Regions from separate parts of the Mesorhizobium sp. RCAM 06353 genome, predicted to be linked through region 1. Evidence: predicted binding sites of a transcription regulator. Region 1 holds the regulator's gene; each other region holds the start of a gene.
The links. The regulator LexA, encoded in region 1, represses DNA repair genes until DNA is damaged. The targets are predictions, from matches to a motif close to TGTTCNNNNTGTGTTCNG.
Positions count from the first base shown of each region.

Region 2: the regulator LexA is predicted to act here: its motif matches at 5,177-5,194, upstream of AC56QX_RS22365 (single-stranded DNA-binding protein).
Region 3: the regulator LexA is predicted to act here: its motif matches at 4,051-4,068, upstream of dinB (DNA polymerase IV).
Region 4: the regulator LexA is predicted to act here: its motif matches at 2,085-2,102, upstream of parE (DNA topoisomerase IV subunit B).

Region 1 covers NZ_CM185031.1:4,762,961-4,770,354, reverse strand. Annotated here, with positions in the region: gene kynA (tryptophan 2,3-dioxygenase) at 1-636, shown strand, start outside; gene kynU (kynureninase) at 643-1,890, opposite strand; gene AC56QX_RS22950 (GntR family transcriptional regulator) at 2,057-2,827, shown strand; gene lexA (transcriptional repressor LexA) at 3,206-3,943, shown strand; gene AC56QX_RS22940 (ComEC/Rec2 family competence protein) at 3,937-6,390, opposite strand; gene gltX (glutamate--tRNA ligase) at 6,493-7,394, shown strand, end outside.
Region 2 covers NZ_CM185031.1:4,651,161-4,658,554, forward strand. Annotated here, with positions in the region: gene uvrA (excinuclease ABC subunit UvrA) at 1-2,545, opposite strand, end outside; gene AC56QX_RS22345 (hypothetical protein) at 3,246-3,638, opposite strand; gene AC56QX_RS22350 (ATP-dependent Clp protease proteolytic subunit) at 3,635-4,240, opposite strand; gene AC56QX_RS22355 (SRPBCC family protein) at 4,263-4,739, opposite strand; gene AC56QX_RS22360 (ArsR/SmtB family transcription factor) at 4,754-5,068, opposite strand; gene AC56QX_RS22365 (single-stranded DNA-binding protein) at 5,296-5,820, shown strand; gene AC56QX_RS22370 (OsmC family protein) at 5,954-6,379, shown strand; gene AC56QX_RS22375 (MarC family protein) at 6,398-7,027, opposite strand; gene AC56QX_RS22380 (VOC family protein) at 7,131-7,394, opposite strand, start outside.
Region 3 covers NZ_CM185031.1:3,601,213-3,608,606, reverse strand. Annotated here, with positions in the region: gene AC56QX_RS17415 (alpha/beta hydrolase) at 1-666, opposite strand, end outside; gene AC56QX_RS17410 (SDR family oxidoreductase) at 776-1,657, opposite strand; gene AC56QX_RS17405 (dihydrofolate reductase family protein) at 1,774-2,361, opposite strand; gene AC56QX_RS17400 (NmrA family NAD(P)-binding protein) at 2,399-3,286, opposite strand; gene AC56QX_RS17395 (winged helix-turn-helix transcriptional regulator) at 3,405-3,821, shown strand; gene dinB (DNA polymerase IV) at 4,100-5,347, shown strand; gene AC56QX_RS17385 (hypothetical protein) at 5,484-5,825, shown strand; gene rsgA (ribosome small subunit-dependent GTPase A) at 6,068-7,102, shown strand; gene AC56QX_RS17375 (sterol desaturase family protein) at 7,135-7,394, opposite strand, start outside.
Region 4 covers NZ_CM185031.1:4,496,277-4,503,670, reverse strand. Annotated here, with positions in the region: gene AC56QX_RS21675 (type II and III secretion system protein family protein) at 1-972, opposite strand, end outside; gene cpaB (Flp pilus assembly protein CpaB) at 1,003-1,935, opposite strand; gene parE (DNA topoisomerase IV subunit B) at 2,173-4,230, shown strand; gene AC56QX_RS21660 (FUSC family protein) at 4,275-6,341, shown strand; gene AC56QX_RS21655 (DUF2336 domain-containing protein) at 6,439-7,394, opposite strand, start outside.

The sequences.
Region 1 (7,394 bases):
GCGATCCGTTCCATCCGTGCCGATCGGCTCGAGCCGAGCTTCAAGATGCTGTCGCGCGTCGCCCGCATCTTCGAGCAGCTCAACAACGCCTGGGACGTGCTGCGCACGATGACACCAAGCGAATACACCGAGTTCCGCGACGCACTCGGCCAATCCTCCGGCTTCCAGTCCTGGCAGTATCGCGCCATCGAGTTCATGGCCGGCAACCGCAACCTCGCAATGCTCGGCCCGCACAAACACCGGCCGGACCTGAGCCAGAAGCTGGAGGCGATCCTGGCTGAGCCGTCGCTTTACGATGAAGCCCTGCTGCTTTTGGCGCGCAATGGATTCGACATCGGCGCCGACGCCAGGCGCACCGACTGGCGCGAGACGCGAACCGAAAATGAAGAAGTCCTGGTCGCCTGGCAGACCGTCTACCGCGACCCGCAGCGCTACTGGATGTTCTACGAGCTGGCCGAGAAGCTGGTCGATTTCGAGGACTATTTCCGCCGCTGGCGCTTCAACCACGTCACCACGGTCGAGCGCATCATCGGTCTGAAGCGCGGCACCGGCGGCACATCAGGCGCGTCCTATCTCAAGAAGATGCTCGAGGTCGTGCTGTTTCCCGAACTGTGGACGGTTCGCACCCGGCTTTGACCTCTCTCAGGTCACCGCCGTCTTGACGGCGAAGCGGGCGTCCTGCCAGGCGCCGGTGCGCATAATGTCCTCCAGCACCTCGACCGCCTGCCAGACGTCCCGGTAGCCGACATAAAGCGGCGTGAAGCCGAAGCGGATGGTCGAGGGTGCGCGAAAATCACCGATCACGCCGCGCTCGATCAGGGCTCGCATCACCTGGTAGCCATGCGGGTGGAGGAACGACACCTGGCTGCCGCGCGCATTGCCATCTCGCGGGCTTTCGAGTTCGAGACCGTAGGCGCCGCATCTGGTTTCGACGAGCTGGATGAACAAGTCGGTTAAGGCGATGCTCTTCCTGCGCACCTCTGCCATGTCGACATCGTCCCAGATATCCAGCGCGCCCTTGAGCGCCCGCATCGACAACATCGGCTGGGTTCCACACAGGAACCTGCGGATACCGATGCCGGCAGCAAAACCCTGTTCGAAAGCGAACGGCCGCGCATGGCCCCACCAGCCGCTGAGCGGCTGATGGACATCGTCGTGATGGCGTGTGGCGGCATAGACAAAGGCCGGCGCGCCCGGGCCGCCATTGAGATATTTGTAGGTGCAACCGATGGCGAAATCGGCATTGGCGCTGTCGAGCTCGACCGGCAAGGCGCCGGCCGTGTGGCAGAGATCCCAGACGATCAGCGCGCCAGCCTGGTGGGCCTTGCGCGTCAGCGCGGCCATGTCACGCAACTGCCCGGATTTGTAATTGACGTGGTTGACCAGGATGACCGCGACGCGCTCGTCGATCAGCTCTTCAATGGTTGATGCATCGACGCCTTCGAGCCGCAGCACCGTGCCCGGCCGCGTCGAGGCCACGCCTTCGGCCATATAGAGATCGGTCGGAAAGCTGTCGCCCTCGGCAACGATGACCGAGCGGTCCGGCCGCATGTTGAGTGCGGCATGCAGCACCTTGTAGATGTTGATCGAGGTCGTATCGCAGACCACCGTCTGGCCCCTCGCCGCTCCGATCAGGCGCCCGAGCTGATCGCCAAGCGCGACCGGCATATCGAACCAGCCGGCGGTGTTCCAGGCACGGATCAGGTCTTGCGCCCACTCCTGCGTCGCCGCCTTGTGCAGTTCGTTGAAGACGGCGGGTGCCGCGGCGCCCAGCGAATTGCCGTCGAGATAGATCACGCCTTCCGGCAAAATGAACCGGTCGCGCATGGCACGCAGCGGATCCGCCGCATCCATGGCTTCGACTGCTGCGAGATCGAGCGTTGCATTCATGATCGATTGTCCTTCGCGCATAGGCGCGCCCAGATGAACACGTCAGGTGAAATCGGCTGGCCGATCATGGGCAGTCGGCCAGACCCTGTCAAACATTATATATAATTTACGCCATGGAAGGCTTTCATATATAATCGTTGGCGTGGCAGTCCAAGGATGAGACAAGATGCTGGACGAAGGACTCTCGAAGACGGAAGCGGCCTACAGGCTGCTGCGTCGCGATATCCTCACGACCCGTCTGCGGCCTGGCGCGCCGCTCAAGCTCAGCGCGCTGCGCAACAGCTATGGCATTGGCTGGACACCGTTGCGTGAAGCGCTGTCGCGACTGGAGGCGGAGCGCCTGGTGACTTCCATCAGCAATCGTGGCTTTGCCGTCGCCCCGGTTTCGCGCATCGAATTGGAAGACCTGTCGCGCGCCAGGTGTGTCGTCGAACTGCCACTGCTCCAGCAATCGATCGAGAAAGGTGGCCACGATTGGGAAAACGCCGTCGTCGCCGCGCATTACCGGTTGTCGCGTTGCAAGACTGCGGTCGACGATCCATCCGACGCAGTGGTCGACGAATGGGATGAAAAGCACGAGGCTTTCCACGCAGCCCTGCTCAGCGCGGCAGCATCGCCCTGGCTGCTGACTTTCCATTCCACGATCGCGGATCAGTTGCGTCGCCATCACCGTTTTCTCGTCCTGGCGCCAACGCTGCGGGCAGCCGCCGGCCTGCAGCATGGTTATGAGGAAGCCGTGGAAGCGTTGCGCCAGGCGGTCGCAATCGAACACCACACCGCGCTCATGGAAGCGGCGCTCGATCGCGACGTCGAGCGGGCAAAGGCACTGATGACGGCGCATATCGGCTACACGCTGCATGTCTATGTTCACAGCGAAGACAGCGGCACCAACACCTCCACCGCACGCGCCGGCAGCCTGAAATCGGTTTCCGGATGACGCTTGCGCGGCGTCCAGATCCCCGCGGCCTGTGTCCGCCCCGGAGCCAGTGATTGTTGGCGTTTTGATTTCGTTTCGTTCCGCCGGAAATGGCTCTATAAGCCATACAAATCCACCTCGCGAACGCCTTTGAAACGCCTGGTGCCAAAGCGCATCCAGGGGTAGGCCACAGGCTATTAACCAAAACGATTTCAATGCGCACGCCAGCGGCGGAGGTGGTCGATTGCCGTACGCAGCCAGGGGCAAAAAATTTCAGACATCTTAACAAATTCACTAAACTTTAAACGGTTGCAGAACACAACTGGAACAGATAGTGTTTGTTCTGGGTTTGTTTTTCGATTCTGGTTCAGACCTTTTGTTCAAGCCTTGGGGGCTGCCATGCTGACGCGTAAGCAACATGAACTCTTGATGTTCATTCATGAACGGCTGAAGGAAAGCGGCATTCCGCCCTCCTTCGACGAGATGAAGGAAGCGCTCGATCTCGCCTCCAAGTCAGGGATCCATCGCCTGATCACGGCGCTGGAGGAACGCGGTTTCATCCGCCGGCTGCCCAACCGTGCACGCGCGCTGGAAGTGCTGCGGCTGCCGGATTCGATAGCGCCCGGCCTCAACGCGGCAAAGAAATTCTCGCCAAGCGTCATCCAGGGCAGCCTCGGTCAGGGCGGCCTTGGCCGTCAGATCAAGCCGGCATCGTCGCGTTTGCCCGCGGCCGGCAATGACGACGATGTGGTTTCCGCCGTGTCGATCCCGGTGATGGGGCGTATCGCCGCCGGTGTGCCGATCGATGCCATCCAGCATCAGACGCATTCTATCTCGGTGCCGCCGGACATGATCATGGGTGGTGAGCACTATGCGCTGGAGGTCAAGGGCGACTCGATGATCGAGGCCGGCATCTTCGATGGCGATACCGTCATCATCCGCAACGCCGATACCGCCCAGCCTGGCGAGATCATCGTGGCGCTCGTGGATGAAGAGGAAGCGACGCTGAAGCGGTTTCGCCGCAAGGGTGCCTCGATCGCGCTTGAAGCCGCCAATCCGGCCTACGAGACGCGTATTTTCGGCCCCGACAGGGTCAAGGTACAAGGCAAGCTCGTCGGGCTGATCCGGCGCTACTGAGCAGGAGCGGCCGGCTTTTCGGGTTTGCGCCAGGGCAACAGCCCTCTCGCCTCACGTGAATATTTGCGCTGCGCATGCCAGGGCCGATACGGGCCATCCACCGCGAAGCTGACGATTGGCGGACCGGTCGCTGATTGGCGGTCGAAGAAGACAGCAGCACTGCCCTTGCGTGCGAGCTGCCGTTTGGTGACGACGAGAACAAGCGGATTGTGACAGGCGTCATAGCCCGTCGCGTCATTGACGACGATCAGGTCTGCGAAACCGCAGGCCTTCCATGTGTCCTTGCGATCTTCGACATACGCGATGATCGCGCCGGACGGGTGCCGGGCGAGACAGACGCCGTCCGTGCAATAGAACGGTGCTCCCGGCGGCAGGTTGACCGCATCGGCAATGTCGAATTGTCCCTCCGCCTTGTTGAACATCTCCGGCACGACGATGGTTTCGGAAGTCAGCGCGCGTTTCCAATTGTCGACGGTGAACTCGTTCGGGCGAGCCCGGCTGACCGCGAGTTCGCCGCCACCGATCGGCAGCGCGACCAGCCGCGCATCTTCCGAGATCAGCACATCCGGCGTGCGTGTAGCCGACACCGTCAACAGGCCGGCAAGCGCGAATGGCAGCGCTGCGAGCCGCAGCCAGGTCGTCGCCATCGTCGCGATAACCAGGGCGACGGTCACCAGCAGGACGGATTGCTGCGAGATCAGCCCGACCGCATCGACTGGAGAGCGTTCCGAAATCCACGCCGATATGGCGATCATCGCCGTCAGACCCTTGCCCATCAGGTAAAGGGATGGTGCATCCAATCCGAACGGCATCAGCAACGCGCTGGCAACGGCCAGGAACATCACGACCGACACGATCGGCATAACGGCTAGGTTGGCGAACAGGCTGAGCGGCGACACCCGCTGGAAATGCCAGATGGCAAACAGCGCCGTGGCGCAGCCGGCGATGATGGAGGTCATGGCCAATCCGCCCGTCGCCAGCAGAAATTTTCGCGTGAGAAAGCTCGGCAGGGATCGCTTTGGCGGTGGCGGTCTTGTCTTTCCCGCATGGTGATCCGCCCAACCGGCATAGGCGCCAACCAATGCCGCGGTCGCGGCGAACGACATCTGGAAGCTCGGGCCGACCACTTCGTGCGGCGACACCACGATGACGGCGATCGCCGAGATCGCCAGATTGCGCATGGTCAGCGCCGCGCGATCGAACAGGACGGCAATCAGCATCACCGCCAGCATGATGAAGCTGCGCTCGGCGGCAACGACGACGCCGGAAATGACGAGATAGGCGGCGATCGAGACCAGTGCTGCGGCAGCAGCGTATTTCTTCACCGGCCGCCGCGCGGAAAAATCCGGAAACAGCGCGAAGGCGCCGCGCAGCAGACCCATAATGGTGCCGGCGACAAGCGCCATATGCAGCCCGGAAATCGAGATGATGTGATAGATGCCGGTGCGCCGCATCGCTTCGTTGATGTCGTCGGGAATGCCCGCGCGGACACCAACGATCAGCGCTGCCGCGATCTCGCCTTCAGCACCGCCGACCGTGGCCCTGATATGGTCGGCGATCGCTTCGCGGGCGTTTTCAATCCCGGAGAAAAGCCGGGACGAGAGCGGCATCTCGCCGTCGTCGGCGGAGACAAGCTTGGGATTGCCGAGAAAGAAGCCGCTGCCGCCGATGCCGGCGAAATAGCTGTCGAAGGAGAAATCATAGCTGTCCGGCCGCACCGGACCAGTCGGCGGCAACAGTTTGGCGTAGCCGGTGACCAGGGAGCCGGCAGTCATTTCCGCCGGAATACTGCGTGCCGAAAGCCGGACCCTTTCCGGCGCATAGCGCAGTCTGGGCCGTGCGGTCGACGTCACGTCTATGGTCAGCCGAATGCGGCCGGTCTCCATCTGCTCCCGTGAGACCACGCGGCCGGTCAGTTCAGTCGATATTTCCGAACCCAGCATCTGGGTACCCGCCCGCCATGTCTCGACCTTCGCGGCAAGCAGGCCAAGCGCGCACAACAAGGCCGCCATGAAGCCCAGATGGGTTTTCGGCCAGGAACGCGAAACAAGCGCGCAGATCGCCATCAGCACGACGACCGCGACAGGTTTTGCAAAATCAGGCTCCACTGCCAGCGAATAATAGCCGATCGCTCCAGCGGCCAGACAGACCGGCACCAGCAGGAAGGCGATGCCCCGATCAAATTCCAGCTCCGCCGCGATAGCCACGCTGTGGCGCAGACGAGGCAGGGAAACCTGGCCGAGTTGCCGTCGGAGACGCGCAATCCTGCCCGAGGCAACGGATGGAACTGGAACTGGTATATCTGCCTGCAGCGGATGGCTGCCGGGCGCAGACACGAGAGGCGATGGGGGCAGCGAGGCTGGCGGCGGGATCGCAAACAGAGACCGTTCGCTGACGCCAACACCAGCGTCCTCGCCCCGATCCGCGCCCCGGTCTCGTCCAGCCATCGGGTCTGCCCCTTGCACCCCTGACGCCCTATGCTACATGAACGCGCAACGCGCGAAAGTCCGCGCAGCCGCACCCCGCTTCAGATGGTTTCCGAGAGCTCCATGTCCGACAAGGTCGTCACCCGTTTTGCCCCCTCGCCCACCGGCTACCTGCACATCGGCGGCGCGCGAACGGCGCTGTTCAACTGGCTGTACGCAAAGCACACCGGCGGCACGATGGTGCTGCGCATCGAGGATACCGACCGCGAACGCTTCAACGAGGCGGCTACCCAGGCCATTCTGGACGGGCTGACCTGGCTTGGGCTTTCCTGGGACGGTGAGGCGATATCGCAGTTCGAGCGTGCGCCGCGCCACCGCGAGGTCGCCGAGGAACTCGTGCGCCTGGGCAAAGCCTATTATAGCTACGAGACACCTGCCGAGTTGGAGGCCATGCGCGAGGCGGCCCGGGCCAAGGGATTGCCACCGCGCTACAACGGCCAGTGGCGCGATCGCGACCCATCCGAGGCACCTGCCGGTGTCAAGGGCGCCATCCGCATCAAGGCGCCGACCGAGGGCGAGACGATCGTCCACGACCGCGTCCAGGGCGAGGTGCGCTTCCCCAACAAGGATCTCGACGACTTCATCATCCTGCGTTCGGACGGCAACCCAACCTACATGCATGCCGTCGTCGTCGATGACCACGACATGGGTGTCACGCACATCATCCGTGGCGACGACCACCTGACCAATGCCGCCCGCCAGACCGTGATCTACAACGCCATGGGCTGGAATGTGCCGTCGATGTCGCACATCCCGCTGATCCATGGCGCCGACGGCGCCAAACTGTCGAAGCGCCACGGCGCGCTCGGCGTCGAGGCCTATCGCGCCATGGGCTACCTGCCGGAAGCGCTGCTCAACTATCTGGCGCGTCTCGGCTGGAGCCACGGCGATGACGAGATCATGTCGATCAAGGACATGGTCTCCTGGTTCGATATTGGCGACGTCAACAAGGGCGCGGCCCGCTT
Region 2 (7,394 bases), 110 kb from region 1:
TCGCCTGCTGGCCGATATGGATGTAGCCGAGGCCGACCTGCTTCAGCGTCTCGAGCTTGTCGCGCACGCCGGGCACGGCGGCGAAGAAGTCGACGCCTTCCTCGACCGTCATGTCGAGCACGTCGGCGATCGACTTGCCCTTGAACTGCACGTCGAGCGTCTCTCTGTTGTAGCGCTTGCCGTGGCAGACGTCGCAGGTGACGTAGACGTCGGGCAGGAAGTGCATCTCGATCTTGATGACGCCGTCTCCCTGGCAGGCTTCGCAGCGGCCGCCCTTGACGTTGAAGGAGAAGCGGCCCGGCTGATAGCCGCGCGCCTTGGCTTCGGGCAGGCCCGCGAACCAGTCGCGGATCGGCGTGAAGGCGCCGGTATAGGTGGCGGGGTTGCTGCGGGGGGTCCGTCCAATCGGCGATTGGTCGATGTCGATGACCTTGTCGAGGAATTCGAGACCCTCGATGCGGTCATGCTCGGCCGGATGCTCGCGCGAACCCATGATGCGGCGCGAGGCCGCCTTGAACAGCGTCTCGATCAGGAAGGTCGACTTGCCGCCGCCCGACACGCCGGTGACGGCGGTGAAGGTGCCGAGCGGGATTTCGGCGGTGACGTTCTTCAGATTGTTGCCGCGCGCGCCGACGATTTTCAGGCGCCGATTCTTTTTCGCCTCACGCCGCACGCCGGGCGTCGCCACTTCGAGCGCGCCCGACAAATATTTGCCGGTGATCGAATTGGGGTTGGCCATCACCTGCTGCGGTGTGCCCTGGGCGATGATCTCGCCGCCATGGATGCCGGCGGCCGGACCCATGTCGACGACATAGTCGGCATGCAGGATGGCATCCTCGTCATGCTCGACGACGATCACCGTGTTGCCGATGTCGCGCAGGTGCTTCAACGTGTCGAGCAGGCGGGCATTGTCGCGCTGGTGCAGGCCGATCGACGGCTCGTCCAGGACATAAAGCACGCCGGTGAGGCCCGAACCGATCTGCGAGGCCAGCCGGATGCGCTGGCTTTCACCGCCCGACAGCGTGCCGGAATTGCGCGACAGGGTCAGGTAGTCGAGACCGACATCGTTGAGGAAGCGCAGGCGCTCGCGGATTTCCTTGAGCACGCGCACCGCAATCTCGTTCTGCTGGTCGTTGAGATGCGGCGGCAGGTCAGTGAACCACTGGTCGGCCTTGCGGATCGAAAGCTCGGTGACTTCGCCGATATGCTTGCCGGCGATTTTCACTGCCAGCGCCTCAGGCTTCAGCCGATAGCCTTTGCAGACCGGGCAAGGTGTCGCCGACATGAAGCGCTCGATCTCCTCGCGCATCCAGGCGGACTCGGTTTCCTTCCAGCGCCGCTCGAGATTGGGGATGACGCCTTCGAAGGTCTTGGTCGTCTTGTAGGAGCGCAGCCCGTCGTCGTACTGGAAGGTGACTTCGCGCTCGCCGGTGCCACGCAGGATCGCGTCCTGAGCCTCGGTGCTCAGATCCTTGAATTTGTCGCCGAGCTTGAAGTTGTATGCCTTGCCCAATGCCTCGAGCGTCTGCACGTAGTAGGGCGAGGTCGACTTCGCCCACGGGCTGACGGCGCCGTCGCGCAGCGACGCGTTTTCGTCGGGCACGACGAGGTTGGGGTCGATGGCGCGCTGGCTGCCGAGACCGTCGCAGGTCGGGCAGGCGCCGAACGGATTGTTGAACGAAAACAGCCGCGGCTCGATCTCCGGAATGGTGAAGCCGGACACCGGACAGGCGAATTTTTCCGAGAACAGGATGCGCTCATGCGTCTCGTTCTTCGACTTGTTGACTGAATCCTCGCCGGTCTGGCTGGAATCGAGCGGCTTGTCGGCGAACTCGGCCACCGCCAGGCCCTCGGCGAGCTTCAGCGCCGTCTCGATGGAGTCGGCAAGACGGGTGGCAAGATCGCCGCGCACGACGATGCGGTCGACGACGACGTCGATGTCATGCTTGTACTTTTTATCGAGCGCCGGAACGTCGGCGATTTCATAGAAGACGCCGTCGACCTTGACGCGCTGGAACCCCTTCTTCTGCAGCTCCAGCAGTTCCTTGCGGTACTCGCCCTTGCGGCCGCGCACGATCGGCGCCAGCAGGAACAGGCGGGTGCCTTCCTCCACCGCCAGCACACGGTCGACCATCTGGCTGACCGTCTGGCTCTCGATCGGCAGGCCGGTGGCCGGCGAATAGGGGATGCCGACACGCGCGAACAGCAGGCGCATGTAGTCGTAAATCTCGGTGACGGTGCCGACCGTCGAGCGCGGGTTCTTCGAGGTGGTCTTCTGCTCGATGGAGATGGCAGGCGACAGGCCGTCGATCTGGTCGACATCCGGCTTCTGCATCATTTCGAGGAATTGCCGGGCGTAAGCCGACAAGCTCTCGACATAGCGGCGCTGGCCTTCGGCGTAGATAGTGTCGAAGGCGAGCGACGATTTGCCGGAGCCCGACAGGCCGGTCATGACGATCAGGCTGTCACGCGGCAGGTCGAGATCGACGTTCTTCAGATTGTGTTCGCGCGCCCCGCGAATGGAAAGGAATTTATGGTCGGCCATCGCCGGTCGCCGCCTCAGATCTGGAATTCGTGGGATTGGCGGGTTTTCCCGACCATCCCCTATGTAGGTATTATTGCCGCCACGTCGAGAGACGCCACAATTCTCGACGAAAGTCGTTTAACCGTCTTTCGCGCGAAGGGGCAAGCGGAAAGAACAAAGGCCGAACACGCTCCTGACAAAGCTGTGCAAAAACTGACCTGGACGTAACCTCCCGGCGATCACAATTTTCGGTAACCGGCTATTGATGGTTGACGTGGCCGGCTCACAGGAGCAGTCTCCAAAAGTCAAGTGAAGCCGGCCGTCCTTCGATGGCCTCGCCGCCCCAAGGCGGCCTGCGAGACGCCGCAGGCACTAGCGATCTGTGCTTCACGACGACAATGTCGCAACGGACACAGGAGCGGAGCATGACGCCACCGGATAGTCCCCAAGGGCTCCACATCTCGTTGGAGCCGCGGCAGGCATAAGTGCCAGGGTTTAGCGTTTGCGCCACCCGACAAACCGTGACTTGCCGTATCCCTCAACAATTAGAGACTGCTAGTCGGATCGTCGGCTGACGCCGCGTAGCATCCGAAATCAAACGCCGGCAGTACACTCCCGGCAAAATATGGATTTAAGATCCAGAAAAGCCCCGTCCGTTTGCCCAAGGGCACGGCGGGGCTGTTTTTTGGAAAATGGCTGAGCTGTCCGCGGCGGCGGCAGCTTACTTCCGTGGCTTGAATCCGCCCGTGGCGATATCGACCGCGATGCTGCCGGAAATCCTGACATCGGTATCGCCAATCTTGAACGTGCCGTTGCCGTTGCTGGGGAATGCGTCGTCGGGCTCCGGCACGGGGGCGGGCTTGGCAATGCGATAATCGCCGCTCACGCCGGGCAGGGCGCCTTTCTGTGCCTGCACCGAACTGTCGTCGGCGAGTGCCATGTTGCTCAAAAGGCTGGCGATGGCGAGCACCGCAGCGGCGATGATGCGACGCGATGTCCTGGGCGAATGAGTGTCGGTGATCCCGGGATTATAGTGACGTGCCGCCAGCGCGGCCAGACCGGCATCGTCAAATCTTCGACAGCAGGCAGGATTCCGATCCGACGCTGGCTTCATGCCGCCTTTTTGCGCGTGTCGAAGACGTGGTCGACAATGCCCCATGCCTGCGCCTCGCGGGCGGTCATGAAATGATCGCGGTCGAGCGTGCGCTCGACCTCTTCATAGGTTCGGCCGCAATGCTGCGCGTAGAGTTCGGCCATATGGCGTTTGGTCTTGCCGATCCGCTCGGCATGGCGCTGGATATCGGAGGCCTGGCCCTGGAAGCCGCCAAGCGGCTGATGCAGCAGGATGGTGGCGTTCGGCAGCGCGATGCGGCGCCCCGCTGTGCCGGCCATCAGCAGGAACGATCCCATCGAGGCGGCAAAGCCCATGCACACGGTCGATACCGGGCAGCTGATATACTGCATCGTGTCGTAGATGGCGAAACCGCTGGTCACCACGCCGCCGGGCGAGTTGATGTAGAGCGAGATCTCCTTGTCGGGATTGTCCGACTCCAGCGACAAGAGTTGCGCGCAGACCAGCGCCGAGACGTCGTCGTTGATCTCGCCGTTGATGAAGACGATGCGCTCGCGCAGCAGCCGCGAAAATATGTCGAAGGCGCGTTCGCCGCGGCTCGATTGCTCGATCACCATCGGCACCAGACTGGCAATACCGCTCATTTTTCGTCTCCGATTTCCGTATTTATGCCGCGCGCAGCAGAAGGCGCGGTGTGTTGGCGGCGGTGGGCTTTCCGGCCCCACGCAATCCCAGCGAAAGCCGGCAGCCGGTGCCCGCCATGGCGACTGCGGGCATCGCTTTCCCAGCAAAACCGGCATGGACGATGCGCAGATGCGTGCCGCCGGAAACGGTGCGGGCGAGTGTGAAGGTGACGATACTGTCGAGCGGATCCTGCCGCGCCACACCGGCCGGCTGCTCCCGCCAGGAATAGCGCAGCAGGCGCTCCGGCTCGGCGTCGAGGATTTCGCACTCGATCGGAGCCTCCGGTCCCGCGAAGGCAAAACGGCTGCCGGTCTGCGGTTTGATGTCGTTCGGCATCATCCAGGCGGCGAGCAGTTCCGGTACGGTCAGCGCCCGCCACACTTTTTCCGGCGGTTCGGCAAGGTCGTATTCGAACTCGAGCGCGTCAGGGGTGGCTTCGCCCTGGGTCATGGCGTTCATTGATCCCAAATCTTTCATTGATCCATGTCCTTCAAAACCGTCTTCAGCCTTTCAATGCGCTCCGGCCAGAAGGTCCGGTAGCGCTCGATCCAGGAGAGCAAGGGGGCAAGCCCTTGCGGATCGGCGCGGTAATAGGCGTTGCGGCCGGCCCGCCGCTCGACCACGAGGCCGGCGCCGCGCAACACCGCCAGATGCTGCGACACGGCCGGCTGCGATACCGTCAGGCCATTGCGCAGTTCCGACACGCTCATCTCAGCTGTGGCGAGACGCTCGAAGACGGCGCGACGCGTCGGGTCGGCCAGGGCGCGGAAAATCTCGGCTTCGATCATGGCAAAAGCATAAGTCGATACTTATCGATTTGGCAAGCGCTGTTTTGAAACCCATATATCTCGCTCGGGTATTGCTGCCATTCCTTGACAATCAGCGGCAGTGCATATAGGAACGAAAAGGGAACAAAAACGTTGTGGGAAAAGCCAGCCTTGGCAAGCGGCTGACGCCGGTAGCCTGTAAGGTGCTGCGACAAAATTTTGTTTTCGGATGAGCGCGGAGAAAAATCATGGCGGGTAGCGTCAACAAGGTCATTCTGGTCGGCAATCTCGGCGCGGACCCTGAGATCCGTCGCCTGAACTCGGGCGAGCCGGTCGTCAACATCCGCATCGCCACGTCGGAAAGCTGGCGCGACAAGAATTCGGGCGAGCGCAAGGAAAAGACCGAGTGGCACAATGTCGTCATCTTCAATGAGGGCATCGCCAAGGTGGCCGAGCAGTATCTGAAGAAGGGCATGAAGGTCTATGTCGAGGGCCAGCTGCAGACGCGCAAATGGCAGGACCAGACCGGTGCCGACAAGTACACGACGGAAGTCGTGCTACAGAAATTCCGCGGCGAGCTGCAGATGCTCGACGCGCGCGGCCAGGGTGAGGGCGGCCAGGTCGGCAGCTATTCCGGCGGCGGCAGCAGCCGCGGTTCCGATTTCGGTCAGTCCAGCCCGACCGAAAGCTTCAACCGTGGCGGCGGCGCTCCCAGGGGCGGCGGCGGTGGCGGCGGTTCGTCGCGCGAACTGGACGACGAAATCCCGTTTTGATCGAAAGCAATACCAGGCGGCTGATGTCGCGCGATCGATACACGCCCCGAGAGTCCCGCATGGACTTTCGGGGTTTTGCATTGTCGAATTGAAGGCTGATTAGCGATCAAGGAATACGGGAAGGACTGCTACGGTGAAAGCACGGGTAAAATGGGTCGAGGAACGCACCTTCGTTGGCGAGTCCGGAAGTGGTCATAAGGTCGTGCTGGGAACCGCAGTGGGGCCTGAAGGCAAGACACCGGGGCCAAGTCCGATGGAACTGGTGCTGATTGGCACTGGCGGTTGCTCGGCCTATGATGTCGTGCATATCCTGGAAAAAGGCCGCGAGGCGGTCGAGGACTGCGTGGTCGAACTCGATGCCGACCGGGCCGAGACCGAGCCAAAGGTCTTCACGCGCATCCACATGCATTTCATCGTCAGGGGTAGGGCGCTCTCGTCCGACAAGGTGAAGCGGGCGATCGACCTGTCGATCGAAAAATACTGCTCTGCTTCCGCCATGATGGCCAAGACGGCCACGATCACACACGATTTCGAGGTCATCGATACGACGACGAAGTAGGGCAGCAGGAACTGCCGTTCACCCGGCCATCAATGCCTTGATGCCATCCGCCACGAACTGCACCGCCAGTGCGGCCAGGATGACGCCGAGCAGGCGGGTCAGGATCGAGCGGCCGGTCTGGCCGAGGATGCGGTCGATGCGTTCCGACAGCACGAACACCAGATAGGTGATGGCGAGGCAGACGAAGATGATGCCGACGAGTGCGGCCTGCGCGGCAAAACCCTGAAACGAGCCGGAAAGCAGCACCGTCGCCGAAATCGCGCCGGGGCCGGCGATCAGCGGGATCGCCAGCGGGAAAGCGGCGATGTTGTGGATCATGTCCTTGGTGATGGCGACGTCGCCGATCTTCTCCTTGCGGTCCTGCCGGCGCTCGAAGACCATCTCGAAGGCGATGAAGAACAGCAGAAACCCGCCGGCGACGCGGAAGGCCGGCAGCGTGATGCCGAACACCGACAGGATCGAGGCACCGGCCACCGCGAACAGCGCCATCACCAGGAAGCCGATGATCGAAGCGCGCACCGAAACCTGCTGGCGCTCTTCGCGGTTCATGCCGCGTGTCACGGCGAGGAACAACGGCGCCAGGCCGGGCGGATCGATGGTCACGAGTATGGTGACGAAGGCATTGAACAGGCTGTCGAAACTCGGCATCGCTGACCCCTCCCGCCGGGCCGAGCCCGCGCCCCGATATTGGTAGAGCAAAGCCCGGTCGGTGGGAACTGTCGGGACTGCGAAACTACAGCTCTCGACAGGGTCAGCCGGTAGTGCTGCAATAAGCCTCGAGACGATAGCCGTCCGGGTCAACGACGAAGGCGGCGTAATAGGTCTCGCCGTAGTCGGCGCGCAGGCCCGGCGCGCCATTGTCGCTGCCGCCTTCGCGCAGGGCATCGGCATGGAAGGCGTCGACGCTGTCTCGTGTCGGCGCGGCAAAGCAGAAATGCAGGCCGGATTTCTCGTCCGCCGGCACCGGCCGCGCTGCCTCGTTGACCCACAGCGCGACGCTCTGCGCGCCGTAACC
Region 3 (7,394 bases), 1.2 Mb from region 1:
CGCGCTGACCTCCGGATCGAGCCGGTTGCGGTCACCGATAAAATTGGTCACCAGCCAGTCGACGCCCTCCTTCGCGAAGGCTGGATCCTTCTCGCGGTTGGTCTCATAACTGGCGCCGGTCAGCGCCATGTCGAACCAGCCGGAGATGATCAGCGTGGCGGCCGGCAGCGGCCGGCCCTGGGCACGCAGCCGCTGCAGCACGCCATAGGTGAGCATCGCGCCGCAGGAATCGCCGGCAATCGCGATCTGCCCGGTGTCGAACCCTTGGTCGACGAGCCAGTTCCAGGCGGCCATCGCCGCATCGAGCTGTGCCGGGTGCTTCGCCTGGTGCGCCAGCGGATAGTTATAGACCAATGCCCGGCAGCCGACGGCCTTGGCCAGATGGCCGACCAGCTTGCGGTGCGTGTAGATCGAACCACCGAGAAAGCCGCCGCCATGCGCGTAAAACAGTGCCCGCTCCTCATCGGCGCCCTTGGGCACGACCCATAGCGCCGGAACACCGCCGGCATCGACCTCGATATAGTCGACGCCGCCGGGTTCGCCGGTCAGCGCCGTCCAGCTGGTGTCGTTGAAGTCGGTCATCGCCTGCGGACTGTTGAACTTGCCGGCCTTGGCGACGATCGCCGCATAGTGGTTCCTGTTCGCCTCGCTCTCAATGCTCACCATGATAGTCTCCCGGGGTTGCGGATCGCGACTGCGCGACCTTCCAAAGCCAAGGACGGACGGGCGGACAAAAAGGATACGCTGCTGCGCGTTTTTTTCGCGGGATCGTGGCTCAGGCCGCGCCGCCGAACATCGCCGCATGGCGCCGGGCGAACTCGACGAACGGCGTTGGCTTGACGCCGAACATCTCGTGCGTCGCCAGATGCACCCGCGATTTCGGCCGCCGCAGCCGCTCGGCCAGTTGCTCGTCCAGCGCGTCGGCGAAACCGGGCGGAATGCCGGCGGCGAGCAGATTTTTCCGCCGCACTTCGGGGCTGACATCGACATAACGAACCGGCTTGCCGATCGCTTGCGATATACGCGCCGCGATGTCGCTCATGGTCAGCGCCTCTGGCCCGGTCATGTCGAGGCTCTCGCTTTCGTGCCCACCATCGCGCAGCAGCCGGAAGACCACCTTGGCGATGTCCTCGACATCGACCGGCGACAGTTCGGTGCTGGCAAGCGCGAGATAGAAGGCGCCTTCCGCGGCAATGGTCGGCGCGTCGCGCAGATAGACCTGCATGAACTGGCTGGGGCGCAGATGCGTCCACGCCACTCCAGCAGTTTCGAGATAGCGCTCGATCTCCTCATGCATGCGCGTGAAGCGAAACTTCGTCGCGTCATAGCCGATGTTGGATTCGGCACCGGAAAACTTCACCACATGCGCGATGCCGGCCTGCTTGCAGGCATCGATGAAACGGCATTGCGTTTCCGTCATGTCTTCAGCGGCGGTCGAAATCATCAGCACGCGGTCGATACCGTCGAGCGCGGCGCCAAGCGTTTGCGCCCGGCGCATGTCGCCCTCGACCAGTTCGACGCCGGCAAGGCCGCCGAGCCCTGCCATCGATGCCCGGTCCGCATCGCGAACCAGCGCCCTCACCTCATGCTTCTGCCGCGCGAACTCGCGCACGATCACCTTGCCGTTCAGGCCCGTTGCGCCCGTCACCAGGATCATCGTCTTGTCTCTCCGTCTGGGATTGCTTCGGCGGCCACACCGGCAACCGCACCTAGAAGACGAACAGGCGAGAGCAAAGGATTCAGCCCAAACAGGTTTTTTGGCGCCATCTGCAATTACCCCGCCGGCGCGTAGCGGTTGACCACCATGCCGCAGGCATAGGCCTTCGAGCCGAGCAGAAGCAGCTTGGCAAAACCACCCTGGTCGAAGATGCGGCGGCCAGCGCCCAGCACCGCTGGGTTGATGAACAGCTGGAACTCGTCGACCACCCCGGCCGCGATCAGCGCCGAGGCAAAGCCGGCGCCGCCAAACACGGCAATACCAGCACCCTCACCTGCCTTCAGCGCGGCGACCTCGCGCGGCAGGTCGCCGCTCACCACCTTCGTGCGCTCCCAGCGCGAGGCCTTGAGCTTGTCGCTCAGCACCACTTTCTGTGCCTCCACGATGCGCTGGGCGAAGGCGTAGAACGGATCGCGTGGAAACTTCTGCGCCGCCTTGCTCCAATGGGTGAGATAGCCCTCTTCGGCCATCTTGCGGCTGAGCAGAATGGTATCGATGCCGGCGAAGACGGTGTTGAAATCCTGTTTCAACTCCTCGTCCCAGCTGATGTCGTCGCCCCATTCCCAGAGCTGCCACGGCAGATCCGCATTGGCACCGACAAAGCCGTCGATCGACATCTGCATCTGAAGAATGAGCTTTTTCATGGGGTTCGCCTCGTTTTCGGATTCTATGCGGAAAGGCTTATGCCGCGCTTTGCGAGCGGGCGAAGGCTTGCGCCCAGTTCTCGAAACTGGTCGGCGTGGCGTTGCGCGCTGATGGCGCCTCCAGCGCCCAGCGCTCGCCCTTGTTGAAGCTCGCCGCCGTTTCGCCCAGCGCATCGGCGAAGCTCTCCGACAGGCCATTGGCGACCATGCTGGCGCGGGCATCGGCGGGGGATGCGGCATGATAGGCCACTTGCCTGCCGATCGCCTTGCCAAGGATCGCAGTGGCCCGTTCGAACGTGTAGTAGCCGCCGCCATGCAGTTCGATGACCCGCTCGGTGGGGAACCGGGCAGCGCCCAGCAAAGCGGCGGCACGCTGCCCGACATCGCCGGCGGCAATCAGCGGCATCGGCAGATCGCCGCGGAACGGCGTGGCGAAGACGCCGGAAGCGGCTTGCTGGACAAAGCCCATGCCTTTGGCAAAGTTCTCCATGAAGAACGAGGCGCGCAGGAATACCAGCTCATCGAGCCCGAGCACTTCCAGCCGTTCCTCCATCAACGCGGCACCGAGCGAAGTTCCCATCCTGAGATGGGCGTTGAGGCCGCTGAGCAGCACGACGCGGCGCACGCCTGAATGCGCGATCGCCGTTGCCAGCCGCTCGCCGACCTCTTCCTCGAACCGATGGAGATCCGGCGCGGCGACGTCGAACGGGATCATCACATAGGCGCTGTCGGCGCCGGAGAAGGCAGCCTTCAACGCATCGGCATTGTCGAGCACAACGCCCAGGCTGCGCGCCACGCCGCGCACCGCGTGACCCTGCCCTGCCAGCACGGAAGCGACTTCCGCGCCGACCTCGTTGGTGGCGCCGACAACCACGATGGTTCGCGGCGTGATGGCGGCATCGTTCTCGATCGCTTGCTGGTTCATGTCGTCCTCCTCCGAGAAACCCAGCCGTCATGCCGGAAAACGATTTACTTTTGGAACCATTTGACGGATGCAGCCAATGATGTCAATAGTAAAGTGATTTAAAAATGGAACCATAGAGATGTCGACGCGCGAAAGATCCGGCTGCCCGATCAACCTGTCGCTGGAACTGCTCGGCGACCGCTGGACGCTGCTCATCATCCGCGACCTGATCTTCGCCGGGAAAAAGCACTTTCGCGAATTCCTGCAGTCCGACGAAGGCATCTCCTCGCGCACGCTGGCCGAGCGCCTGCAGACGCTGCAGGACGAAGGCATCCTCACCCGCAGCGACGACCCGACCCACGGGCTGAAGGCGATCTACCGGCTGACCGAGGCCGGCATCGACCTCTTGCCGGTGCTGGCCACGCTCGGCGCCTGGGGCAGCAACCACCGCAAGGCGGATGACAAGCTCGCCCGCATCGCCGACGAACTGGCGGCCGGCGGCGAGCCGGCACTGGAACGGATGAAGGCGGCGCTGCGGGCGGAACATATTGTTTAGGCGGTAGCGCGGCCTTCCCTTCCCCCCTTGTGGGGGAAGGTGGATCGGCGCGCAGCGCCGAGACGGACTAGGAGTGTTCCAGCGGAGTGAGACCTTGGCGTTCCCTGGAACACCCTCATCCGTCGCCTTCGGCGACACCTTCTCCCACAAGGGGAGAAGGGAAATTTCCATGCCTCGGCTCACGGACGGGGGTATGAGTAAACGGTTTCCCTTGACAACAATCACCTTTTGTTCTCTATCTGTTCGCATCTATCAGCAACTGCGGATGAGCGGTCGGGATGGAAACGACAGCCACCATCCTGCATGCCGATCTCGATGCCTTCTACGCCTCGGTCGAGCAGTTGCTCGACCCGTCGCTGCGCGGCAAGCCGATCGCCGTCGGCGGCGGCGTGGTGCTCGCCGCCTCCTATGAAGCACGCGCCTTTGGCGTGCGTGGCGGCATGCCGGGGCGCAAGGCGCGCGAGCTTTGCCCGCAGCTGATCTTCGTCGGCGGCAATTTCAGCCACTACCAGCGGCTGGGCGATGCAGCGATCAAGGTGCTCGATGATTTCACGCCGGTGGTCGAGCGCATTTCCATCGACGAGGCCTTCGCCGATGTCGCCGGCTGCACGCATCTGTTCGGCTCCCCGCAAGAGATCGCCACGGCGATCCGCCGCCGCGTGCGGGCCGAGCTCGGCCTGCCGATCTCGATCGGCGTGGCGCGCACCAAGCATCTGGCGAAGATCGCCTCGCAGGTCGCCAAGCCAGACGGGCTGGTGGTCGTCGATCCCGGAACCGAGCTTGCCTTCCTGCACGATTTGCCGGTCGGGCTGATGTGGGGCGTCGGCCCGGCAACCAAAGCGCGGCTGGCCGAGATCGGCGTCGAGACCATCGGCGAGCTGGCGAGGACGCATAGCGGCGCGCTGACCAGGCTGCTTGGTCCCGCCGCCGGCGAAAAGCTCGCCGCCCTGTCGTGGAACCGCGACCCGAGGAAACTGGAGACCAAGCGCCGCGCACACTCGGCCGGAGCACAATCGGCGCTAGGCCAAAAGCCCGCCGTGGCGCAAGTGATCGTGCCGACGCTGCTACATCTGGCCGACCGTGTCGCCAGCCGTCTGCGCGCCAAGGCGCGGCCCGGCCGCACGGTGACGGTGCGGGTGCGCTTTGCCGATCTCAGCGCCGTCACCCGCTCGATCACGCTGGACCAGCCGATCTCTGCGACCACCATGCTGGCCGAAATCGCGCAGGACCTGGTGCGCGGCGTACTCGCCGACCATCCGCGCGAAAAGACGATCTCGCTGCTGGCGATCTCCGTTTCGCATCTGGAGGAGAGCGCCGAGCTGCAACTCGACCTGCCGCTCGGCCTCGCCGACGAGAAGCGCCGCCCCGGCAGCCAAAAAGGCCTCGCCCGCTTCGGCGCCGACCGCGCCATCGATAAGATCCGCGAACGCTTCGGCAAACAGGCGGTCGGCTACGGCACGGTGGCGCTGGAAGCGGCGCGCTCCGTGCCCGACGAATTCAGGGAATTGGCGGAAAAGGAGCTGTGAGCGCGCCTGGCGCCATTGGTCTCCTGAATATGACCGCGCCAGCATGGTAACCGAGGGGCGGCAGCCCGTGAGAAATCTTGATCTCCGCACACTGGCTATTCAAGTAAGGTGTAGTCGCCACAGGCCATGGAATCCGATGTTCGCACCCTTTATCGTTTGCGCGTTGGTCACAGCTCTCAGCGCAATTGTCAGCCTCGGTTTCTCCGTGGCCGCCGTGATGAATGGAACCGGCAGCGCCCGGACGGTGGCATTGTACGCCTGCGCACGCAGCGCGGCTTTGGTGGTGGCAAGTGCCGTGCCATTTTTTACGGGTTCGACGGAATGGCTTGAAGCCATCGCCTGGACAATGATCCTTGTGCAGGCTGGGGAAGCTGTCATAGGCACCACGATCGATGATCGTATGAAAACCTTCGGCCCGGCCGGTACATCGCTCACCAACCTTCTGGCTCTCCTGTGGCTCATCCAGTCTGTTCAATGAGATCACGACAAACAGGCTAAGCGCGCGAAACCGCCACGCTACAGACGAAGCGCCCGGCGGGCGCTGGCTTCCAAACCGCTCCATCTTCCAACGGTCGAAGGCGTTCGCCACCTTGAATGCTTGCCAAATCCCGCTATGCCGCCCATACAGCGGCTCGGGCAGATCGCCCGTCCCGAGAGGCTATCGCGCGCCTCACCTCAGTTTGCCAGGGATACTTGTCCGATGTCTGCGACGCCGTACCCTTGGTTCAAGCCGTGACGAACCCCTCAATCTCGCTTGCCAGCCTTGGCTGGTCGGATTTCTTCGCCGATCAGCTTGAGCCGAGCGAGGCAAGCCTCATCCCGACCCGCATCGCCATGGTCCATCGTGACCGGCTGAGCGGCCTGTCCCAGACGGGACAAACCGACCTGACATTGCCGCCGCAGGCCAACACCGGCGACTATGCCGTCGGCGACTGGGTGCTGGTCGAGCCGCATGATCAGCTTGTGAAGCGTCGCCTGACCCGCAAGACGGTGCTGGAGCGCCGCACCCAGGGCGGCCGGGTGCCGCAGCTGGCCGCGGCCAATGTCGACAGGCTGTTCATCGTCACCTCCTGCAATGCCGACTTCAACATCGCCCGGCTCGAGCGCTATCTGGCGCTGGCCAACGAGGCCGGAACGACACCGGTGATCCTGCTGACCAAGGCCGACACGGCAGAAGACGCCGAGACCTACCAAAGCCAAGCCGCCGCACTGCAGCGCGGATTGGCCGTGGTGACGCTGAACCCACGCATAGCGGATGCCGCGACCGCACTCGCCGCCTGGTGTGGCGCGGGGCAGACGGTGGCGCTGATCGGTTCTTCGGGTGTCGGCAAATCGACGCTGGTCAACACACTGGCCGGATCGGCGCAGCAATCGCCGCAGCAGACCGGCGCCATTCGCGAACACGACGCCAAGGGACGCCACACCACCACGGCGCGGTCGCTGCATGCCATTGCCGGCGGCGGCTGGGTGATCGACACGCCGGGCATGCGCACGCTGCAGGTCAGCGACGTCGGCTACGGCATCGACACGCTGTTTGCCGAGATCACCGAGCTGGCACCGCTGTGCAAATTCCGCGACTGCACCCATGTGCACGAACCGGGCTGCGCGGTGCAGGCTGCCATCAAGGCCGGGACGCTCGATCCCGAGCGTCTTGCCCGCTGGCGCAAACTGTCCGAAGAAAACCAGCACAACACGCCAGTGCAGAGCGGGCCTCGCGGAGCGAAGTCCCCCGCCGGCCGCGGCAAGCGGCGCTGAAACGACTGCCCTACTGCCCTACTGCCTGAGCCTCAAAGCCGCGCCGTGCCGAAAACCCGATCCCACAACAGCGACGTCACGCCGAAATTGGCATTGTCGTCGAGATGGTGGTGCACCGCGTGGCGGCGCTTGAGCGTGTAGAGATAGCTGGGATGGGCGGGATGCCAGTGGTGGATCATGTGGTGGACACTGATGTACCAGAGATAGCCCAGCATCAGCCCGCAGCCGACCGCGCTGGCGGTCGCGAAATCCGAGATCAGCCAGACGGGCAGTGCGATCAGCGCATGCACGC
Region 4 (7,394 bases), 270 kb from region 1:
GATGTCGAGGCTGACCAGCCCGTCCTTGAGCACGGTCGGCGTGAAATCCAGGCTGACGCCGTATTTCTTGTAGGTAACAGAGATCTTGCCATTGTCCTCTGAAACCGGGATCGGGAATTCGCCGCCGGCGAGAAAGCTCGCCGTCTCGCCGGAGCGGGCGATCAGGTTGGGCTCGGCCAGCATGCGGGCCAGGCCGCGCTCCTCCAGCGCCTTGACGGCGACGTCGATCGAGAGGCCATTCGACAGCAGCCGGCCGATGATCTCGCCGGTTCCCGCCGCCGAGACGGTGCCTGGATCGATCGTGACATCGCGGCCGCCGAAGCCGTAAGCGAAATTGGCGCTGTATTTTGCACCCAGATCCTGCCCTGCCTGCCGGTTGATCTCGACGAAGCGGACATTGAGCTGCACCTGCTGCGACGACGAGATGTTGACCGAGTTGATCACCTCCTCGTTGCCGGAAAAGCGGGTCGCGATCTTGTTTGCTTTCTCGGCGGCGACCGCGTCATCCGCCTCACCCGACAGCACCACGCGGCCATTGGCCGAACCGACCTTGATCTTGGCGTCCGGCACGCTGGCGCGGATGGTGCTGGCCAGTTGATCCGTGTCGAGCGTCACCTCGATATCCACCGTGCCGACAAGCTGCTTTTTCTCGTCGAACAGCGCAATGCCGGTGGTGCCGAGATTGTTGCCGAGCACATAGAAGGATTTGTCGGTCAGTGGATTGACGTTGGCGATCTCCGGATCGCCGATGACGATCTGGTAGAAGGCGGCACTCGTGATGATCGTCTTGGGCTTGCCCTTGGCGACCTTGATCGACGCATTCTTGGTCGACGAGACATAGACGATGTCATTGTCCGCCTTGGCCGCCCCGGGCAGAGCGAGCATGCCGCTCGCAACCAGTGCAACCGCCATCGCCAGGGTGCGCACAAAGCGCGACCGGCCCGTCATTCGATATAGGGTACGCATCAACATTGCCCTGTCCCGTCCGGTCCCCACCGGCCTTTACTTCTGGTTCTGGTCCCGCGCGGGAACCTGATATTCCTCGGCCTTCGTGCCGCGCGTCACGATGACCGTCTTGAATTTCGGCTTCTCCGGCTCCTTGGTCATCGCATCGAACAGCGAGCCGGCCGCTGCCTGAGCCTTGGCCGCCACCGATCCGCCGAAGGAAGAGATGGTGGTGACGCCGTTCTGGCCGTCGCCGCCTTCGCTGGCGGAACGCAGCGACAGCGACAGCGTGCCGACGGTGCGGGCAAGCGCCACTTTCTGCGCGCCCTCGGTCGTCACCTCGATGGTCACGGAATTGGTCACCTGCGGCGTCGTCTGGCGCTCGTCGGCGCCCTGGCCGACACTCAGCACCTTGGCATCGGCGACGACGATCTCGGAAGTGATGGTCGAACCGGCGGCGCCTTGCGCGTTCTTGGCGACTTCCTGGATTTCGCCGGCATCGCGCGTCAGCACGACATCGACGCGGTCGCCCGGCGTCACGAAGCCGCCGACACCGGCGATCTCGTCAGTGCGGATGGTGACCGCCCGCATTCCGGGCGTCATCATGTTGGAGAGCGTCGCGCGGCCGTTCGGACCCGACAGCTTGGTGAGCAGCACCGGTTCGTTGACCTCGATCGGCGACAGCACGACGCGGCTGCCTTCGCCAAGCAACCCATCGATGGTGGGAAATGCCCCTTGCGGCAGCGAATCCTGCGGCCACGGGATTTCGCTCAGCTTGGCGCGGTCGAGTTCCATGCCGTAGCGCAACGGCGCGTTCGCCACCACGATGGTCTTGAACTCGACCCTGGGCGGTGCCGGAGCGGCGATCGACGCCGTCTTCTCCTCGGCATCGGGCCTGGCCTGGCTCTTGACCCAGAAATCCGCGGCAAAGATCGAGATCGCGCCGAAAACCGCGGCGATGCCGATCATCGTTATGGCCTTGCCCCTCACGCCGAAACCCCTGATGCCCGCAGTTTCTTATTATGTTGGGCTCACGCTAGGCCGCATTGTTAAAGAATCAGGAATCTTGTGCGGTGGCATTCGACCTATTTCCGCCCGCTTGGTTATCGAATGGTTTTAGGATAAGACGGGTCAAATCCCCGAACGTAACAGGAACCTCCGTCGCTTGACGCCGCAAAGCGTGGCAGTATCGACGGGTGATTCGCAGCATCGGACCCGATGGCAGGCATGGACGACAACAACGATCTCTTCGGCAATATGGACAAGCAGCCACAGCCGGTTCGCACACCCGCGCGCCCGGCGGATCCGCTGGTGCAGGCGGCGGCCAAGCGTCCGGCCGCGACCAAGGATGGCAGCGAGGGCTATAGTGCCGCCGACATCGAGGTGCTCGAAGGCCTGGAGCCGGTGCGCCGCCGGCCGGGCATGTATATTGGCGGCACCGACGACAAGGCGATGCACCATCTGTTCGCCGAGGTCATCGACAATTCGATGGACGAGGCGGTCGCCGGCCATGCCACCTTCATCGATGTCGAGCTGTCGGCCGACGGCTATCTGGCCGTCACCGACAATGGCCGCGGCATTCCGGTCGACCCGCATCCGAAATTCAAGAAGCCGGCGCTCGAAGTGATCATGACGACGCTGCATTCGGGCGGCAAGTTCGACTCCAAGGTCTATGAGACCTCGGGCGGCCTGCATGGCGTCGGCGTGTCCGTCGTCAACGCGCTGTCGGATCATCTCGAGGTCGAGGTCGCACGTGGCCGCCAGCTCTATCGCCAGCGCTTTTCGCGCGGCGTCCCGGTTACCGGCCTGGAGCACCTCGGCGAGGTCCATAACCGGCGCGGAACAAAAATCCGCTTCCATCCCGACGAGCAGATTTTCGGCAAGGGCGCGGCCTTCGAACCGGCGCGGCTCTACCGTATGACGCGTTCGAAAGCCTATCTGTTCGGCGGCGTCGAGATCCGCTGGACCTGCGATCCCTCGCTGATCAAGGAAAAGGACCAGACGCCGGCCAAGGCGGAATTCCATTTTCCCGGCGGCCTGAAGGATTATCTCAAGGCATCGCTCGGCGACGACTTCCAGGTGACGCGCGAAATCTTCGCCGGAAAGAGCGAAAAACAAGGCGGCCATGGCTCGCTCGAATGGGCGGTGACCTGGTTCGGCGGCGACGGCTTCATCAATTCCTACTGCAACACCATCCCGACCGGTGAAGGCGGCACGCACGAAGCCGGTTTCCGCAATGTGCTGACGCGCGGGCTTCGCGCCTATGCCGATCTTGTCGGCAACAAGCGCGCCTCGATCGTCACCTCGGAAGACGTCATGATCTCGGCGGCGGGCATGCTGTCTGTGTTCATCCGCGAGCCGGAATTCGTCGGCCAGACCAAGGACAGGCTGGCGACGATCGAGGCCATTCGCATTGTCGAGACCGCGATTCGCGATCCGTTCGACCATTGGCTGGCCGACAATCCGCAGGAAGCCTCAAAGCTGCTCGAATGGGTAATCGCGCGCGCCGACGAGCGCGTGCGCCGGCGCCAGGAAAAGGAAGTGTCGCGCAAGAGCGCGGTGCGCAAATTGCGCCTGCCGGGCAAGCTCGCCGACTGCACACAAAATGCCGCTGCCGGCGCCGAACTGTTCATCGTCGAAGGGGATTCGGCCGGCGGCTCGGCCAAGCAGGCGCGCGACCGCGCCAGCCAGGCCGTGTTGCCGCTGCGCGGCAAGATCCTCAACGTCGCCAGCGCCGGCAATGACAAGCTGGCCGCCAACCAGCAGATATCGGATCTGATCCAGGCACTCGGCTGCGGCACGCGGTCAAAGTACCGCGACGAGGATTTGCGCTACGACCGCGTGATCATCATGACCGACGCCGACGTCGACGGCGCCCACATCGCCTCGCTGCTGATCACCTTCTTCTACCAGGAAATGCCGGCGCTGGTGCGTGGCGGCCATCTCTATCTGGCGGTGCCGCCGCTTTACTCGATCCGGCAAGGCGGCAAGGTCGCCTACGCCCGCGACGATGCGCACAAGGACGAGCTTTTGCGCACCGAGTTCACCGGGCGCGGCAAGGTCGAGCTTGGCCGTTTCAAGGGCCTGGGCGAAATGATGGCCGCGCAGCTCAAGGAAACCACCATGGATCCGAGGAAGCGCACGCTGCTCAGGGTCGATGTGAACGAAATCGATTCAGCCACCAAGGACAGGGTCGATGAGCTGATGGGCACCAAGCCGGAAGCTCGCTTCCGCTTTATCCAGGAACGCGCCGAATTCGCAGCGACGGAAGTGCTGGATATCTAGCCGCCGGCCAGCTTAGCTTGCGCCTCTGATACGGAGACGAGCATGTGACCTGGGCGCGGCTGAAAACCTATTTCGAGACGAGTTTGGCCGGGCTGACACAGCCGACGCGCTCGGACTGGATTTTCGCCCTACGCACCGTTTCAGCCGGCCTGATCGCGCTGCTGGCGGCCTACGCCCTGAAGCTCGACCACCCGCAATGGGCGATGATGACGGTGTTCATCGTCGCCCAGCCCGTCGCCGGCATGGTGCTGGCGAAGGGCTTCTACCGGTTGCTCGGCACGCTGGCCGGCGGCATCGCGGCGATCGGCATCACCACCGTGTTCGGCACCAATCCATGGGTTCTGGTGACCGTGCTTGCCGTCTGGATCGGCATTTGCACCTTCGTCTCGTCACTGCTGCGCAATCCCGAAGCCTATGGTGCGGCGCTTGCCGGCTACACCGCGATGATCATCGGCCTGCCGGCCTTCGGACAACCACACCTCGTCGTCGACCTCGCGGTCGCGCGCTGTGCGGAGATCGTGCTCGGCATTGTCTGCGCCGGCCTGACCAGCCGGTTGATCCTGCCAAAACTGGCCAGCGACGCCATCATCTCGCGGCTGAGACGCTGCATTCTCGATCTCGCCACCTATGCCGGCGGTGCGTTCTCCGGCGGCGATCCCGCAACGCTCTCCGGCCTGCATCGAAAGCTGGTCGCCGACACCCAGACGCTTGGCGAGATGCGCGCCTATGCCAGACTTGAGGCACCGAGTTTCGCGCCACGCGCCCATCCGGTCCGGCGCACCATCGGACAGCTGCTCTCGGCGCTGTCGGCGGCTCGCGCGCTGCATTCGCACGCCGCCCCGAAAAACGCAGCACTCATCCCAGTGCGATCGGAATTGCATAGCCTTGTCAGTGAACTGGCGGCGAAGCCGGGCGCGTTGGACGACACCGCCCCCTGGGTGACACGGCTCGACGCAATCTCGGCCAAAGCCCGGCAAATTCCCGATGCCTCGGTCGACCAGGGCGACGACAGGGTCGGCACCATTACCCGTCTCACCATCGCCGCCGATTTCGCCGAGGCCTTCAAGCAGGTGCTGCGTGGTCTCGACGCCTTGCGCGCTCCCGTCACGCGCCCGGTTCGTGGCAGCAGGCAGCCTGCTCTGGTGGTTCACCGCGACTACCCCGGCGCATCGCGCAATGCTGTGCGCGCTGCCCTTGCCACCTTGCTGGTCGCGGCCTTCTGGCTGACGACGAAATGGTCCGAGGCGGCGGGCACGGTCATTCTCGTTGCCGTCGTATCCAGTCTTTTCGCCGCTCGCCCCGATCCGGTGCAGGTGTCCTGGGGCTTCTTCAAGGGAACGCTGCTGGCTTTGCCCTTTGCCTTTCTCGTCGGCCAGATCGCGATGCCTGCCCTGCCCGGCTTCGGCTGGTTCGTGCTGTTTGTCGTGCCGATCCTGGTGCCAACGGCGCTGGGCATGGCCAATCCGCGTTATGTCGGCGTGGCCACGGCCTTCGCCATCAATTTCCTCGCTTTCCTCAGTCCGCATCAGGCGATGACCTACGATCCTGGCCCATTCTTCGCCGGCTCGGCATCGGTGCTGGTTGGTATCCTGCTGGCGATCGGCGTCTTCATGATCGTGCTACCCGCCGATCCGTGGCTGGCGGCAAACCGGATCGTGCGGGCCATGCGCGAGGATCTGGCACGGCTTTGCCTGCACGAACGCGTGCCGAGGCGTTCGGCCTTCGAGAGCCTTGCCTATGACCGCATCAACCAGCTGATGCCGCTGGTGCAGAACTCCGGCAGGAAGGGCGACGCGGTTCTGGGCGGCGGCGTCGCCGCCGTCACGGTCGGCCTGGAGATCCTGCGGCTGCGCGATGCGCAACAGGCGCATGCCGTTCCGTCCGAAACCGCGCTTTCGATCGCCAATTTCCTAAGGGGATTGGCACGCGAACTGCTCTTCCGCGCCCCTAGCGATCCGCAGACAGCAACCGTCGCCGTCGCCCGCCAATATGCGGCGACCATCGCCCAGCGAAACGCCTCCGGCGACGTGCTGCAGATCGCGGCGTCATTGCGCATTATCGCCGCCGCGATAGAGGATTTTCCGGATTTTTTCGCGAGGGGTAAGGGCTAGAGCAATTCCAGGAAAAGTGTGAGCGGCTTTCCGTCAGGAATTGCGTCAAAACAAAGAGTTAGAGCGGTTCGCCGTTTCCATGAAACGGTGAAACGCTCTAGGCTGCCGCTATCGCCAGTGCGTGCCCACGCGCATTCTCGCGCAGCGCATCGAGATGGATCGACTTGATCAGGGCGGCAAGATCGCCTTCGGCGGATTGCCCGCCCACCTCTTTCAGCATCAGCCAGCTGACTTCCTGAACGCCAGCGACGCGCTTGCCATTGGCGACTTCGCGCCAGATTTTCAGCGCGCGCAGGATGATCGCATGCGTGGCGGCGGCCAGGCCGGCGCTTCGGAACAGCGCCTGCAAGGCCACGTCGTGCCCGCCAGCCAGCAGCGTCCTTACCCGCGGCTCGGACTGCTGGCTGAGCGCGACCAGCGTGGAGCCAAAGAAATCGACCTTGCCATGCGCAATGGTGCGGATGAGGAAGCTCGCGGTGAGATCGCCGCGCAGCCTGAGATGCTCGATCAGCGCCGCATGTTCTTCCTGGCGCGTGCCTTCGATCAGCGTCACCGAAGCCTTGACGCAAGCGTCGCGCATGACGCGGTCGGCACGCGCGGCGCCCATCAACGCCATGACCAGCGGCGATGTCTTCAAGGTCTCGCCGAGCTTGATGAGCAGCATGTGCCGGCAGTCGGCAGGCAGCCTGATATCCGATATCAGCGCCTCGCGCACCAGCGGCAGGTGCCCGTGGCGTTCGGCCATGCGGCGGAAGCTGAGCGAAGCAATGTCGGCGCCGCTGTTGGCCAGCAAGACGGCGCAGGCTTCGGCCTCGCCGATCTCGGCGATGGCCGCCGACAGCGCCATCGAGACAACGGGCCGGTCGGCGATCAGCTTCTGCGTTGCCTTCTGGCTCGACGCCACGCGGTTGATCAGGTCAGCATCGGTGAGCAGCGGCGAGCGCGCCAGCACGACACCGGCGACTTCCGGCTGGTCGGAGGCCAGCGCACTGATGATCTGCAGCGGCGCGTGGTGGCTCATCGAGAGCGCTTCGGCCATCGCCAACCGCACTT